Regions from separate parts of the Syntrophomonas curvata genome, predicted to be linked through region 1. Evidence: riboswitches for the same ligand, from Rfam matches in the RefSeq annotation. Region 1 holds a riboswitch; the other holds the start of a gene.
What was found. A riboswitch is a leader RNA that binds a small molecule or an ion and turns the genes downstream of it on or off. The one in region 1 is predicted to bind cyclic di-AMP.
Positions count from the first base shown of each region.

Region 2: it holds a riboswitch for cyclic di-AMP, as region 1 does, so the genes downstream of both, ACU70B_RS05555 (quaternary amine ABC transporter ATP-binding protein) here and ACU70B_RS14885 (ABC transporter substrate-binding protein) in region 1, are expected to answer to the same signal.

Region 1 covers NZ_CM129641.1:3,192,073-3,199,550, reverse strand. Annotated here, with positions in the region: gene ACU70B_RS14905 (TrkH family potassium uptake protein) at 1-1,390, shown strand, start outside; gene ACU70B_RS14900 (HD domain-containing protein) at 1,350-2,705, opposite strand; gene ACU70B_RS14895 (ABC transporter permease) at 2,863-3,714, opposite strand; gene ACU70B_RS14890 (betaine/proline/choline family ABC transporter ATP-binding protein) at 3,719-4,630, opposite strand; gene ACU70B_RS14885 (ABC transporter substrate-binding protein) at 4,633-5,697, opposite strand; cyclic di-AMP (ydaO/yuaA leader) riboswitch at 5,841-5,980, opposite strand; gene ACU70B_RS14880 (TVP38/TMEM64 family protein) at 6,212-6,820, opposite strand; gene ACU70B_RS14875 (CvpA family protein) at 7,120-7,478, shown strand, end outside.
Region 2 covers NZ_CM129641.1:1,249,127-1,256,604, reverse strand. Annotated here, with positions in the region: gene ACU70B_RS05565 (glycine betaine ABC transporter substrate-binding protein) at 1-465, opposite strand, end outside; gene ACU70B_RS05560 (ABC transporter permease) at 462-1,322, opposite strand; gene ACU70B_RS05555 (quaternary amine ABC transporter ATP-binding protein) at 1,315-2,511, opposite strand; cyclic di-AMP (ydaO/yuaA leader) riboswitch at 2,803-2,936, opposite strand; gene ACU70B_RS05550 (hypothetical protein) at 3,111-3,299, opposite strand; gene ACU70B_RS05545 (hypothetical protein) at 3,466-3,894, shown strand; gene rbr (rubrerythrin) at 3,942-4,481, shown strand; gene speB (agmatinase) at 4,521-5,387, opposite strand; gene speE (polyamine aminopropyltransferase) at 5,391-6,218, opposite strand; gene ACU70B_RS05525 (pyruvoyl-dependent arginine decarboxylase) at 6,248-6,706, opposite strand; gene ACU70B_RS05520 (selenium metabolism-associated LysR family transcriptional regulator) at 7,182-7,478, opposite strand, start outside.

The DNA.
Region 1 (7,478 bases):
GCTGAGTTGCCTGCCCTGGTCCATTATTTATAAAGAAGGCATTACCGGCAGCATACTTTTGGCAGCAGCAGTGACCATCGCCAGCGGGCTGCTGCTTAAATACCTGTTCGCCACCGGGAAAAGCATGAATCTCAAAGAAAGTTTTGCCTTGGTGGGCCTGGGGTGGATAATCGCTTCCGTTTTCGGAGCTCTGCCTTTTTTGTTTTCCGGCTATCTTCCTTCATTCGCCGATGCTTTTTTCGAAACGGTATCAGGTTTTACAACTACCGGCGCCAGTGTGGTTAAGGACGTAGAGGCCTGGCCCAAGGGATTGATGTTCTGGCGCTGCCTAACCCAATGGCTGGGAGGCATGGGAATAATCGCTCTGTTTATTGCCGTTGCTGCCGGAATGGGAGCCAGGGGCAATCAACTCTTTAAGGCCGAGGTACCCGGGGGTCCTATTTCGGATAAAATTAGTCCTCGTATTCGAGAAACCGCCCAGAAGCTCTGGATAACCTACATAGTAATCAGCGTAGCCTGTGTACTGCTGTTACTGATTTTTGGCATGGACCTGTTCGATGCGCTCTGCCATACCTTTGCTACTTTGTCGACCGGAGGATTTTCGACCAAGAACAGCAGTGTCGGTTATTACAGCAACCCCTTTATCCAATGGACCATTATAATATTCATGTTCATAGGAGGAACTAATTTTACCCTGCATTATTTAGCCTATAAAGAACGCAATCCTCTGGTCTATACCAGGAGCGCGGAATTTAAGCTGTATGCTGCCATAGTTATCCTGGCCAGTCTGATTGCAGCGATAAGCCTGGGGTCCGCGGGATTATTCGCCGGCTGGGAAGAGAAACTTAGAGCCGCCGCCTTTCAGGTGGTATCCATTATGACCACTACCGGTTTTGCTTCTGCTGACTATGATCGCTGGCCGGCCATGGCCGCCGGAGTAATCTTTTTGATGATGTTCGTAGGCGGGTGTATAGGTTCAACCGGCGGAAATATTAAGCCGGGCCGATACTTGATTATGTTTCACCGCGGGGTGATTGAACTTAAGAAAATGATCCATCCTAAAGCAGTGCTGCCCTTACGTTTCGGAGGACGGGTGTTAGGGGAAGAAATGGTGATTAATGTAGTGCAGTTTTTCTTTCTTTATATCATGTTTCTGGCGCTGGGGGTTATGGTTTTGAGCATGCTGGGGTTAGACGTGTACAGTAGCCTGACTGCTGCGGCAGCCTGCCTGGGGAATATCGGACCCGGATTTGGGCTGGTGGGCCCTACTCAGAATTACAGCTTTATACCGGATATGGGCAAATATCTGTTGAGTATTCTTATGCTGGTTGGACGCCTGGAAATTTTCCCTATTCTGGTTCTTTTTCTGCCGGAATATTGGAAACAGTAATCTTCTCCAGCAATTCCCGGGCGACGAGCAAGAGTTTTGGAGCGGATGGGGTGCGCAGTTTACTGATATCCAGGTCGTTTATGCGGATGCGATCCAAGCCGTCCGCATCCTTAAATAGTTTATAGAGGATAAGCAAACGCTCTGTATCTTTCACATTGTATCTGCTTATTAAAGACAATGCCTGGTGGTCGTTGATACAGTGATTTTCTATAATGAAGCGAACTATTTCCTGTTCTTGAGATTTTAGGGCAATTAAATGCTGGGAGACAGCCTTTTTATAACTTTCGCGCCCGTGCTGGGGGTCAAAGTTATCGTTGCTGCGCCCGATATCGTGATACAGGGCGGCCAGGCAAAGCAATTCCCGGTCATTGCCACTAATATTCTCCATATAGGATAGAATCAGGCTTAACAGCAGAACCCGGTGAGTATGTGACAGACCGTGGATACCATAGGGATTATGGAAATATTTATCCGCCAGGAGAGAAGAGCAGCTTTCGTAAAGCTTTATAATACCCGTTCTTTCCAATTCCGGCTTGAGCCCGGCCAGGCTCATAAATTTCATTTCTTCAATATCTTGGGCATCTCCCGGAAAACAGATAAGCTCTTTTTCGTTGCGATACTTGATGCTGGCAACCACTTTTTCCCGGGGTATTTTGCCCTTAAAAACCTTCCCCCCTTGCCAATGGTAGGCATAGCAGATGGCGGTATTGATGTCAGTAGTCCAGGATGATGCCCGGGCTGCCGGGCTGTTTACCCCGTGCCCCCGGTAAACGTCTACGTAGCCCTGCTCATCAGTTGGCAAGGTTAACTCCTGATTTCTGCAGGCCTGAATCTGATGGATGAGCTCAGGACTGAAATCCTCCAGTTTAAGCCGCAAACGGGAAAAGATATACCAGAAGAGGCGGTATTTCTGTTCCTCCGGGATTGTGGGGAAAAGCTGCAGATATACCTCCAGGGCTATTCTTTTATCAATCAGGGCGAACAGGGAGATAAAGTCCCCTTTTTGCAGGCAGGCCTGCAGACGGGAGGTTTCAAAATCAATAGCCCGGGCTATGTCCATGGCCTCCAGGGTTGGGGCATTGAATGCCGGGATGTCTATAAGCACCAAATCACGGTAGTAGACGAACCAGGAAAAGGGGGCAAATTTATTAAAGTAAAAATCAGCGATGTCTGTACCCTGACTGGTCAGGAAATCCCTGCTTTCCTCGTAGCGGAATCTTTTGGGGCGAAAGGGCATCTGGGCTATTTCGCTCACCGGACGCAGGGCTACACTGAATAAAAGCAGCGGGTTTAACAACAGTTCGCTAATGTTCACCGGAAGCACTCCTATTATAATGTTGGTTCAAGACGGCTAAATCAACTGCAGTAGAAGGGACTAACAGAACCATACGGTTATTATACAATATATGTAATTGTTGTGAAAAACTCTTTACCCCCGATATAGCCATCAAGACTCTAACAGCGATACGACACTAATTGCGGGGACTTTCCCATTTGCTCACTGCACTCTGGCTTAAACGGTCAATTATTATGGCCAGCACTACTATGGCCCAGCCAGCTTCAAATCCCCGACCTACATCAACGCGGTTAACCGCTAAAAGAACTTCTTCGCCCAATCCGCCGGCGGCTACCATACTGCAGATAACTACCATGGACAAGGCCATCATGGTAGTCTGGTTAACTCCCGCCAGTATTGATGGCATGGCCAGGGGAAAACGCACTTCCCGCATCAACTGCCAGGGGGTAGCCCCAAACGCTATGGCAGCCTCCTGGATGGTCGCGGAGACCTGTCTGATTCCCAGGTTGGTAAGCCGCTGCACCGGGGGAATAGCATAAATGAAAGTAGCCACAATAGCGGGCACCTTACCCAGGTCAAAAAACATCATGGCGGGAATCAAATAGACCATACTGGGCATAGTCTGCATGGCATCCAGTACCGGAGTAAAAATGGCGTTAATCCGGTCGGAAATGCCCATGGCTATACCCAGGGGAACCCCTATAGCCAGGGATAGCAGTACTGATACCATTACTATGGAAAGGGTTTCCATGGCAATGGACCAGAGACCGAACATACCAATAGTAAACATTAGCAGCCCTGGTAGTAAGGTCTTTATAACATTATGGGTTAAGCGCCAGGCCAGCAGGGTGACAATAATAATCCACACCCACCAGGGAACACCCAGCAGGAGTGCTTCAACATTAATGAGCAGACTCCGCATACTGCTGGCAAAAGCATCAAATGCCGGGCTGAAGGTACGATAAAGCCAATCAATAAAGTCATTAACATAAGGTCCAACATGAAAATTAAATTGTGGGGGAAACAAGTTTTCACCTCCCGGAACCGACCGCCTTTTTTGCCTTTACCCCGATAGCAGGTATCGTGTTTACAGGGCTTTTTTTGTCGGTGCTTTCTCTTATCAAAGATATTTTCTGTTCGTTCTGTACGAAGCGCTGTACATATTCATCAGCTGGATTCATTACAATATCGCGGGGGCGGCCTTCCTGAACGAACGTCCCCTCTTTCATCACTGCCATGCGGTCGCCCAGGCGCAGGGCTTCATTAAGGTCATGGGTGACAAAAACCATAGTTTTATGCAGCTCTTTTTGTAAGCGCAGGAGTTCATCCTGCATTTCCCTTCTTATCAAGGGGTCCAGACCGCTAAAAGGTTCGTCCAGTAAGAGCAAATCGGCATCTTGTACCAGGGCCCGGGCAATTCCTACTCTTTGTTGCATACCCCCGGAAAGCTGGGCGGGGTAATGATTTTCCCAATCCCGCAGCCCTACTTTTTCGAGAGCCTGCCGGGCTCGAGTTTCTCTTTCCCGTCGCTCCATTCCCCGTAGCTTGAGTCCAAAGGCAGCGTTTTCCAGTACCGTTCGGTGCGGTAGAAGCCCGTAATGCTGAAAAACCATGGCCACCCGGGTGCGGCGAAATTCCGTCAGATGTTGCCGGTCCATGGCCGTTACATCCTGCCCTTCAACCAATATCTGCCCGTAATCAGGTTCAATCAGGCGCAGAAGACAGCGAATCAAGGTGGACTTACCGCTGCCGGAAAGCCCCATGACAACATAAACTTCACCTTCTGGCAGCCTGAAAGAGACATCACGGACAGCTACTACCTGGCCTTCCGCCTCCGTGTCACCTGAACCGGATAAATAATCCTCCATATTAAAGGGACTGTCATTATCCCCAAAAACTTTCCAGAGATGCTTTACTTCCATCAGATAACCACTGCTTTCCATAATTAATTCACCTCTTTTAGCGCTTCGGCGACTTTTTGGGCTGCATCCTGCGGAATCCATGATTTCCATACCTCGGGATATTGCTTTAAGAAGTAAATAGCAGCAGCCTCAGCATTGCCGTTATTATCATTCATATAAGCCGTGATATCATTATTCTGCTGCAAAGAGGTAGAGTAGTTTGTCAGAAAAGCTACTATTTCAGGTGATTTATTTTCCAGCTTGCTGTTAATGCCGATAAGAACTTCAGCGTTAGGAAAGGCGCAACCACGATTACTGTCCCAGGTAGCCTGATCGAACTCTGGTTCCTGCAGCAGAGTCATGTCCAGCTTACCCATCACCCAGGTAGGTTCCCAGTAGTATCCCAGCCAGGGTTTGCCTTTTTCGTAGGCTGATACCATGGAGGTAGCCAGAGCAGTGTCAGAGCCGGTGCTGAAGACATTAAAGGCTGTATCCAGACCGTAAACTTTCATTTTTTCCTGGTTATAATCAGTTACGGCCCATCCCGGGGGGCTGTTATGAAAGCGGCCTTTATTAGGGACTTCAGGGTCTTTGAACAATTCCCGGTACCGGGGCAAATCACTTACCGATTTGAGGTCAGGGGCAGCCGGTTCAATGCCGCGTTTAGGGTCACCCTTGATCATATAGGTAGGGACATACCATCCCTGGGGAGCATCGGGATAATTTATACCCAGGTTTTTAACCGTGCCGTCGGCCAGTACCTTGTCCCATGCTTCCGGGAAGTTGTCGGCCCAAACCTCCATATAAATATCGATACTGCCTTTGCTCAAGCCCTGCAACAGAGGCAGGGAATCGCCAAACAGGTACTCACAGGGGGGATAATCATAGCCATGTTCAATTATAAAGCCTGCTATGCGATTATGGACTTGTACGCTATCCCAGGTAACGTCGGCCAACACCAACACCGGTTTATCCGAGTCGGCATTATTGCCTCCGGTAGACGTACTGCCTCCCCCACACCCGGCTCCAAGCAGGGTGAACAGAAGGACAGCAACCAATGACCAGCTTGCTGGCCGGAACCGTTGCAGGTAATATTTAATTGTGCTCATCAATGAAACCTCCTCACCGGCAGGACACTTTGCGGTGAAGCATGAAGGGAACCATAAATAGTTAAATGCCTTAAATGCATTTAAGCAATAAGGTTAATAGACGATTACAATTGGTTATTTTGCTTGGTTTTCCGATGGATAAAACCAAAGACCCGTATCGCCTGCGAGGTTAGCTGTCGGACTCGGATCCGGGTTGACCCTATTCCGCCCCTGCCCCGGACAGAAATTCGCCCCCCAAAAAGATGGTTCCCCCGCGTCTTCAAGACTTCGGCGCCTACCCAAAAATTTATACTTGTACAATACCTTATATGTAATTGAAGCGACTGTCAATATTGGCATTTGCTTCTAATGCATAGTAATATGCACTATATTGCGATTAGAGGGAATTAGGGAGGGGATAGTAAGAATTACTGTCCGAACAGCAGGCGATTATGTTGGGGGCTTAATCTATTCGTACAAAACCCTTGGCAGGGAAGCGTATTTTTATATTAACCGATAGCATACATTGATAATTTCAGGAGGATGAGCGTGTGGGCAGGTGGAGGCGGCTCTTCTTGCGCATGTAGCGCCCGACTCCAGCCAGAACCAGGATGGCCGCCAGTATACCCAGAGTCAATTTAATATCACGGGTCTGGAAGAGGCAAATGCCCAGACCGGTATAGAGAACCGCAGATGGTATTTTGCCAATAGCCGAAGAAAAGAAAAAATTCCAGAAGGAAACGCCTCCCAGGGCAGCAGCTACATTTATGATAGGCGTAGGTACCACCGGGATAATGCGGGCAACAACTATGGTCCAGAAAGCCATTTCCGCATCCATTTTTTTTAGGTCATAACCCAGGCGGCTTTTTATTTTGTTTTGGGCCCAGTCTCCGGCGATCAGTTTACAAATCCAATAGGCCAGGCAAGCCCCCGTCAGGGCCCCGAGCCAGGATAATATAAAGCCCATTTTAAAACCGAACAGCAACCCTCCGGCAACGGCCAGGACTATGTAAGGGAATACAGGCAGGGCAGCCTGTATCGTAAATAGCAAAAAAGCCACTAATGGAGCCAGCATGCCGAAAGCCCGAATATAATTTATTACCATGGCTACGCTTAAATCACTGACACTCTGAAAAAAATCCATTTCTATCCCCCTATTTAAGGCTAAGATTATCATAATAACCGTGAGATAATTTGGACCGTAACCTATTATTATCTACGGAGATAACCGGTATAAATTTCAGGAGAAGATAATTCTTCAGGTTAGATTATAGGTATCCCAATACTTTCAAAATAGCAAGCCGGCAGCCTTTTGTCAAGAACGGGGCGGTGTTTCCGACCTGGCGCTGAAAAAATTCACCTTACCATGGAACGGGCAAGCAATATGCCGCTTAATGCGCAGCTATGCTATAATATGGATAATCTAAAATCGTGGGGGACGATATGCAGCTTAATGTACTTGATTACCTTATTATAGCTGTGTTGCTGTTAAGTGCCCTGGCTGGCTTAAGGAAAGGCCTTTTTAATGTAGTAGGCGGCCTTGCGGGAGTATTAATAGGGCTGCTGGCCGCTATTGCCTTCCACCGGGAACTGACCCAATATCTCGAGAAGACTTTAGGTGTTAATACTCTATTGGTCGGGTTTTTACGAGAAAAGCTTCCCTTACCTGTTCTTGACCCCGGTCTGATAAAAGTATTGGGCTATGCTCCTCAATGGGCAGATCCGGCATCATATCTGGCGACGACACTTTTTACCGCCTTGTCATTCCTGCTGATTCTTCTGCTGGGGAGCAAGCTTGTACA
Region 2 (7,478 bases), 1.3 Mb from region 1:
GGAATCAATGCCGATTATTTTCCCGTCAAATTTATCCTTTACCGAATTCAGGTCGGCAATGGAATCAACAGCAACATAATCCGGTACTACCAGACCGATTTTAGCCCCTTCCATACTCGGTCCCAAATCCTCCACCTGGTCTTTAACCTGCTTCATGTATTCACCATGAGTTAACGGCAGCCAGGCCGTAAAAACGGCATCGCCTTTTTTATTGGCCAGGCCTTCATACATGGCTGCAGCCGTAACATCCATTATTTCTACATCGTAACCCATCTTGTCTTCCAGGATAACTTTCATGACATGGGTTTCGGCGCTGGCACAGGCCCATTGTACGTAGAGAAGCTTAACCTGCTTGTTTTCCTTATCGGCCTGCTTACCGCCGCCGCTGCCACAACCGGCAATGCTTACGACGGCAAACGCCGTCAGTACTGCCAGAGTGATAATAGATACGGTTCTTTTTTTCATCTTACCTTCTCCTTCCCCGTTGTTTTACCCAGGTTCTGGGTTATACGGTCAAGTATTATCGCCAGAATGACTATGGCTACACCTGCTTCAAACCCCATTCCCATTTTAAGCTGCTGAATGGCTGTCCATACCACACCCCCCAGTCCTTTGGCGCCGATCATGGCGGCTACCACCACCATTGACAGTGAAAGCATGATGCATTGGTTGATCCCCGCCAATATATTGGCTCGCGCCAGAGGTAATTCTATCTTGAACAACATCTGCCAAAAAGTTGAGCCGAAGGACTTCCCCAATTCCTCCAGTTCTTCCGGAACCTGTTTTAAACCTAACTCGGTAAGTCTTATGACCGGAGGCATGGAGAAAACGATAGTGGTCAATACGGCCGGAACTACCCCCAGCCCAAAGAAGGGAATGGCAGGCAGGAGGTATACAAATGCGGGCAGAGTCTGCATAAAATCCAGTACGGGAGCAATAATCCGGTGGGCGGTCCTATTCTTGGCCGCCAGTATCCCCAGCGGAATTCCTATCGATATACACAGAGCTACCGCGCCGATTACCAGAGCCAGGGTTTCCATCGATACTTTCCATAGCCCGATATTGTATATGAACATCAAACCCAATAAAGCAAACAAGGCTATTTTCTTATTGACCAGCCACCAGGCCAACAGGCTGAAAACAATAATCAGCAATTCCGGAGGCAGGCTTATTAAAAAACCCTGCAGCCCCTTGATCAACTCTTCCATTCCGGTGGCAAACGCCTGGGTTGACTCCCCCCATTCCGCCTGCAGGTAATCAATAGAGCGATCCGTCCATTCCGCCAGCGGTATACGCGGAATGCTGTCCATAAGGCTACTCACTGGTTTCCCTCCTTTCCCCGGCCAGACCGGCTATCACTGACCCTCTCACCAGTACTCCTTTCAGGCTGCCGGCCTCGTCAACTACCGCTACCGGCACCTTGGTGCGAGCCAGTACTTCCAGCAGTTCACATAATGGAGTGTCAGGCAAAGCTACGGGACCATCCTTGTTTATAATCATATCTAATTCTCTGATTCCCTGATGCGCAATCCGGGAAGCATCATCCGCATTGACATAACCCAGCAGCTTGCCCCCACGGTCGGTAACAAACAAGGACGACATCCCGAATCTTTCCATAATGTGTAAAGCGGTCATGGGGCCGTCTTTGGGATAAACCACATTCCGGGCCCTCACCATTACCGATGCTGCGGTCAAAGCCCTGGAGTAGTTGACGTTTTCGACAAAACGGGCCACATATTCGGTGGCGGGAGATAATAATATATCCTCCGGCTGTCCCATCTGAACAATTGTACCATCCTTCATCAGGGCAATCCGGTCCCCTATCTTAAGGGCTTCATCCAAATCATGGGTAATAAAGACAATGGTCTTCTGCAGTTTTTTTTGGATCTCCAGCAATTCATCCTGCATTTCCTGTCTGATCAAAGGATCCAGGGCACTGAAAGGCTCATCCAGCAATAAAATATCCGGGTCGGTAGCCAGAGCCCGGGCTATCCCCACTCGTTGCTGCATACCGCCGCTGAGGCCGGCCGGATAAGAGTCCTCCCAGCCTTTAAGCCCTACCATTTCAATGGCCTGCAGTGACCTTTGCTCGCGTTCAGCCCGTGCTATTCCCTGTATCTCCAGGCCGTAACCAACATTGCCGAGGACGGTACGATGAGGTAAGAGTGCAAAACGCTGAAAGACCATACCCATCTTCTTGCGGCGCAGTTCTTCAAGCGAGTGCCTGGACATTCCCGTAAGCTCATGACCATCGATAAAGATTTTGCCGGCCGTGGCACTAATCAAACCGTTAAGGCAACGTAATAAGGTCGACTTGCCACTGCCTGAAAGCCCCATAATCACAAAGCTTTCCCCCGGTTCAATGTGAAAACTGACATCCCTGATTCCTACCACCTGGCGGGTTTTTCTTTTAATCGTGTTATTATCCTGACCCTGTTGCAGAAGTTTAAGCGCCTTGTTTGCATCTGCGCCATAAATCTTGGTTAGATGTTCTACCTTGATTATTTCCACAAATAATCCCCCCTTTACTGATTAGGCAAGCAGCAGGCAGGCAATAGACCAGTGTGCGGCCATTCCCGGAAGCGAAGCCTTCAAGCAATCGCAGGACAGCATCTGCAGAAAATCGAACCGGGATTTTCCCATCGTATTTTAAGATATGGCAATAGAGGTCTGGTGCTGATAAAAACCAACATTCAGCCTTAAGCAGGCAACACTATATGGCATATTAAAACGAGAGGATTCATGATCGTAGGGATAACCTTCGGAGGTGAAAATAATTTGAAGAAGGTAAATATATCCCCATTCTCCCCTTTCTGCTGCTTACGGGGTTAGCTGCCGGATTCGGGTCCAGGGCGACCCTACCAGTTTGATCTGGATTCACCCCAATAAACGGTTCCCCCGCTCCTGGTAATACCAGGATTAAGCCTGAGAATGGCAATCGCCGTTCCATAGGAGTATATAATTGTTTATTTATTAAGTATAACCTTGAGAGTCCTTTTTCTCAAACCGCGAAAAAAAGTCTATTTTGTTCTGATATATCCTCAGAAGCAGTAAGGCTCATATTAATGGCATTCTCCTTGATATAACCGGTTTTCCTGTCATGCCTGTAATCAATTGCCGGTGAAGAACCGGGTTATTCTCTCCCCCAAGTCGAACAGGTCCAGGGCCAAAGCCAGTATTATAGCCATAACCAGCATACCCAGGAGGTTGTATCTTAATCTCTGCTGTTCGATTCTCCTGCGCTCGGCTTCACCTTGCACCCGGTCTCTTTTCCTCCGGGAATAATACTTGTACCCCATACCTTTACCTCCATTAATCCTTGTACCGCAGCTTTATTGTATATTATAAATCTATAAATATTTTTTCCACGCTCCAGGGTGAATACTATTTTAAGATGAGAACTGTTTTTTTTGCTGTTAATAATGTAGAATTTAATACTAATAGTGCATTAAGGAGTGGATAAACATGCAGGATATCCCGGCATTCCAACTCAAGTTCCTGGGACAGGAGGAGCACTTGCTGCTGCCCAATGTCACATCTATCAAAGTAGTCCAGCACCTGTATGACGTTTTGTTTCAATATGCAATAACTCCGGCAGAAGAAGAAAAGCTGCAATCGTTCATAGGATTAATGGAAGCCCATATCAAAAGTAAACCCCGAGCGCCGTTTTCCATGCCTGTATCGAACCTGGCCTTTCTGGACGAAGGTCTGCAGGAGTTGAAATTACTTAATTGGATGCAGCTCAAGGCTTCGGTATTTGAAATCATTCCTGACGGTAATGATGACGACGGACTGGAAAAAATCCTGGAATTATTGGAGTCTGTATGTACCTTTAACCGCCAGGAGCAAAGCAACCTTATCTATGTCTATCCCCAAGGGTTAACTGTTTATTGATCACCTGCGGGTGATTAATATAAATATAAAGCAAGGAGGCAATCAGGATGAGCTTAAAAGGTTCCAAAACTGAAGAAAACCTGTGGACAGCGTTCTCAGGTGAATCCCAGGCGCGCAACAAGTATACTTACTTTGCCAGTCAGGCGGACAAGGAAGGATTCAAGCAAATTGCCGCCATATTTACCGAGACCGCCGATAACGAGAAAGAACATGCCAAACGGCTCTTTAAGTTAGCGCTCGGAGGTTCTGTCCCTCCAACCGTCGAAAATCTTCTCAGTGCAGCCGAAGGTGAAAATGAAGAACATACCAGTATGTACCCTGAATTTGAAAAAATCGCCCGTGAAGAAGGTTTTAATGAAATCGCCGACATATTTAAGGAAATTGCCGAAGTAGAAGAAGAACATGAAAAACGGTTTAGAAAACTGCTGCAAAATATCAAGGATGGCGCCGTTTTCAAAAAGGATAAGCCCGTCAAATGGAAGTGCCGTAACTGCGGTTATGTACATGAAGGTACGGAAGCCCCGGATCGCTGCCCGGCCTGTGATCACCCCCAGAGCTATTACGAAGTAATGGCCGAGAATTACTAGGAAAAAGCGTCTGCCCGATCAGGCAGACGCTTTTATATATTAATAGGCCAGCAGGGCCTCACGCAGTATTTTGGCCCCCAGTATGGAAGTATTATCTCCCTTTTCATATGGTGGAGAAATCTCCACCATATCGAAACCCACAACCTTAAGCTCACCCAAACGATGCAAGGCCTGCAGCAATTCCCGGCTTGATATGCCGCCAGCCTCCGGAGTTCCGGTGCCCGGTGCAAAAGCCGGGTCCAAAATATCGATGTCGAGGCTCAGGTAAACGGGGCGGCCGCCTATCTTATCCATAACTTCATCCACCGCACCCAGCAAGCTGTCCAGGTACAGATTGGTCCTGGATGCGGCAAACTTGAGCTCATCCCGGGTGGCGGAGCGAATACCCAACTGGTAAAGGTTCCTGTCTCCTATCTCCTCCACCACATGGCGCATAACCGTAGCATGGGACAGGGTCTCACCCAGGTAATCAGTACGCAAATCGGCATGGGCGTCCATCTGTATCACTACCAGATCAGAATATTGCTGGTGGTAAGCTTTTATCAAGGGCAGTGACACCAGATGCTCCCCGCCAACAGCAAACACCTTTTTCCTATCTTTGACCAGACCCCGGCTTACCTCCTCGATACGCCGCAGGCTTTCACCTACATTGCCGAAGGGTATGATTATATCCCCGGCATCATAAAAACAAATCTCCTCCAGGGATTTATCCTGGTAGATACTATACTCTTCCACACTTTCTGATACTTCGCGCACCCGGTAGGGTGCCAGCCTGGTGCCCGGCCGGAAGCTGGTGGTGGCATCCATGGGTATGCCTATGATAACTTTGGCGGACTGCTCATAGTCCCTGCTGCTGGCCATAAAACTGGCCTTTTCCTCTAACAGTTCTCTAAAATCCCCGCCCATAATCTACTTATCTCCTATGAGGTTTCGGACAAAAGCCGGCAGCTTAAAGGCAGCTTGGTGAATTTCCGATGTATAGTATTTATACTCCAATTTACCGGTACAAAACGGCACTTCCGGGTCGTAGCGCTTAGAGCCCACCGTAAAGCTCCACAGGCCGCTGGGGTAGGTGGGGACGGCAGCTAAATACAGCTTGGTAATGGGAAAAGATTGCTTAATTCCACCATAGGCCATTTTAATCACATCTCCATTAAAAAACGGGGATTCGCTCTGCACCACTAACATGCCGTCATCCTTTAAGGCTTTGGCAACGCTGGCGTAAAAGGCAGGAGAAAACAGCTCCTGGGCTGGCCCTACGGGCTCGGTTGAATCTACTATGACTACATCAAAGGTATCAGCATGCTCCTTGATAAACTGAATACCGTCAGCCACGATAAGCTGAGCCTTGGTGGCGCTAAAAGAACAGGAATGATCCGGGAAAAAATCCCGGGATGCCTGAATTACCCGTTCATCTATTTCCGCGAGAGTACCACATTCAACCGCAGGGTGGCGTACCACCTCTCTTAAGGCGCCGCCGTCCCCTCCCCCGATGACCAGAACATTCTTGGGCCGAGGGTGAGCGTTAAGGGCAATCATGGTTATCATCTCATGGTAGACAAACTCGTCCTTTTCGGTGGTCTGTACCATACCGTCCAGAAGCAGCATTCTGCCGAATTGTTCCGTGTTTACAACACAGAGGTGTTGAAAGGGAGTCTGTTCAACCCGTAAAGTTTCTGTGGTCTTGCAGCTAAACCCCAAAACAGGGGTTTGATATTCAGTTACCCATAGTTCCAATCCTGTTTTCCTCCTCGTTCGCTAGTAGATTAATACCATAGAGGTACGGCAGCAAAGGCACAACCTATCCTTCTGACAGTATGCTCGGTTGCAGCCACTTTAATCTCGTCCAATTCCAGGTTTCTGATCCGAAACGCCTCTTCCACCATTTTTCTTACCCGGGCCTCAGCTTCATCGGCCCCGCACCGGCCTTCATACTCCATGATGACGCCAAAACTATTCTGCTTGATGCCGACTGCTACGGCAGCGGAAATAACTTCGCCGGGAACCGTGCTTATAATAGTGCCGTAAGCGATGGGCAAGAGAGACCCAGGGGGTATTGCCAGACCAGGTTCATATTCACAGCCTGGAGGTAAAATACTGCTTACTTTCAAAAGATTTGTATTTCCAACCCGGGCGTTCAATAAAGCCCCATCAAACGCGGTAAGCTCGGTTTCTCCTTCAGCCGAAGCAGCGGTAAGAAAATACTTTTTCGGTAACGGTAACAAGGGTATACACCTCCGGAGATTATTTTTTTACAGACAACAGATACATTATATACAAATGATTAGTAAAATAAAACATAATTCCAGCTTGGCTGCCAAATAAACTACAACCGGGTAAAAGTGCCGAGGAAAGAGAATCAGAGGTGTTGTATAATCGGGGATAAGCGGAGGGTTGTCAAAGGGTTGCGCAAATCCGGAAAGCAGGAGGAGAATGCAGAATACGGCGGGATAGGCGGTCGACCAGCAGCGTTCCATATAATTCCGCAATATGAGTTCGCAGCAACATCTCCCGGCCATGTGATTCCGCTAAACGACCGGCCTTAACGGTGGGTTGAAGCGGAGCATCGCAGCCCCGCAAATCGCGCCCGCCCCAAGCGCATCATCGTCCTCGGAGGGAGTTGTGCCTGTCAGACCGGTTGCCAACGGATCTGAATGCAAAGCTTCTTCCCAGATTTACACAGCCCTGTCAGGCATGATATTAGATTTTTCCAGGCTCCTCCAGTTTCTTTACATATTCCAGAAAATTATTGACTGATTTCCGCCGGGATTTCTGCCGGGGATAAATAACATAAAAATTTCTTTTCACCAGGGGGTCACTGATTTTTATACTGCGAATTCTGCGATAAGAATCAGCTTTTTTAACTGCCCAGCGCGAAACTATAGACACTCCCATCCCGGCTTCAATACTGGCCAGAACTGCCTCCGTGCTTCCCGCCTCGATATAGACATTCAAGTCTTCCCGTTTAATACCGTGGGCTGTCAAGAGGTCTTCAAC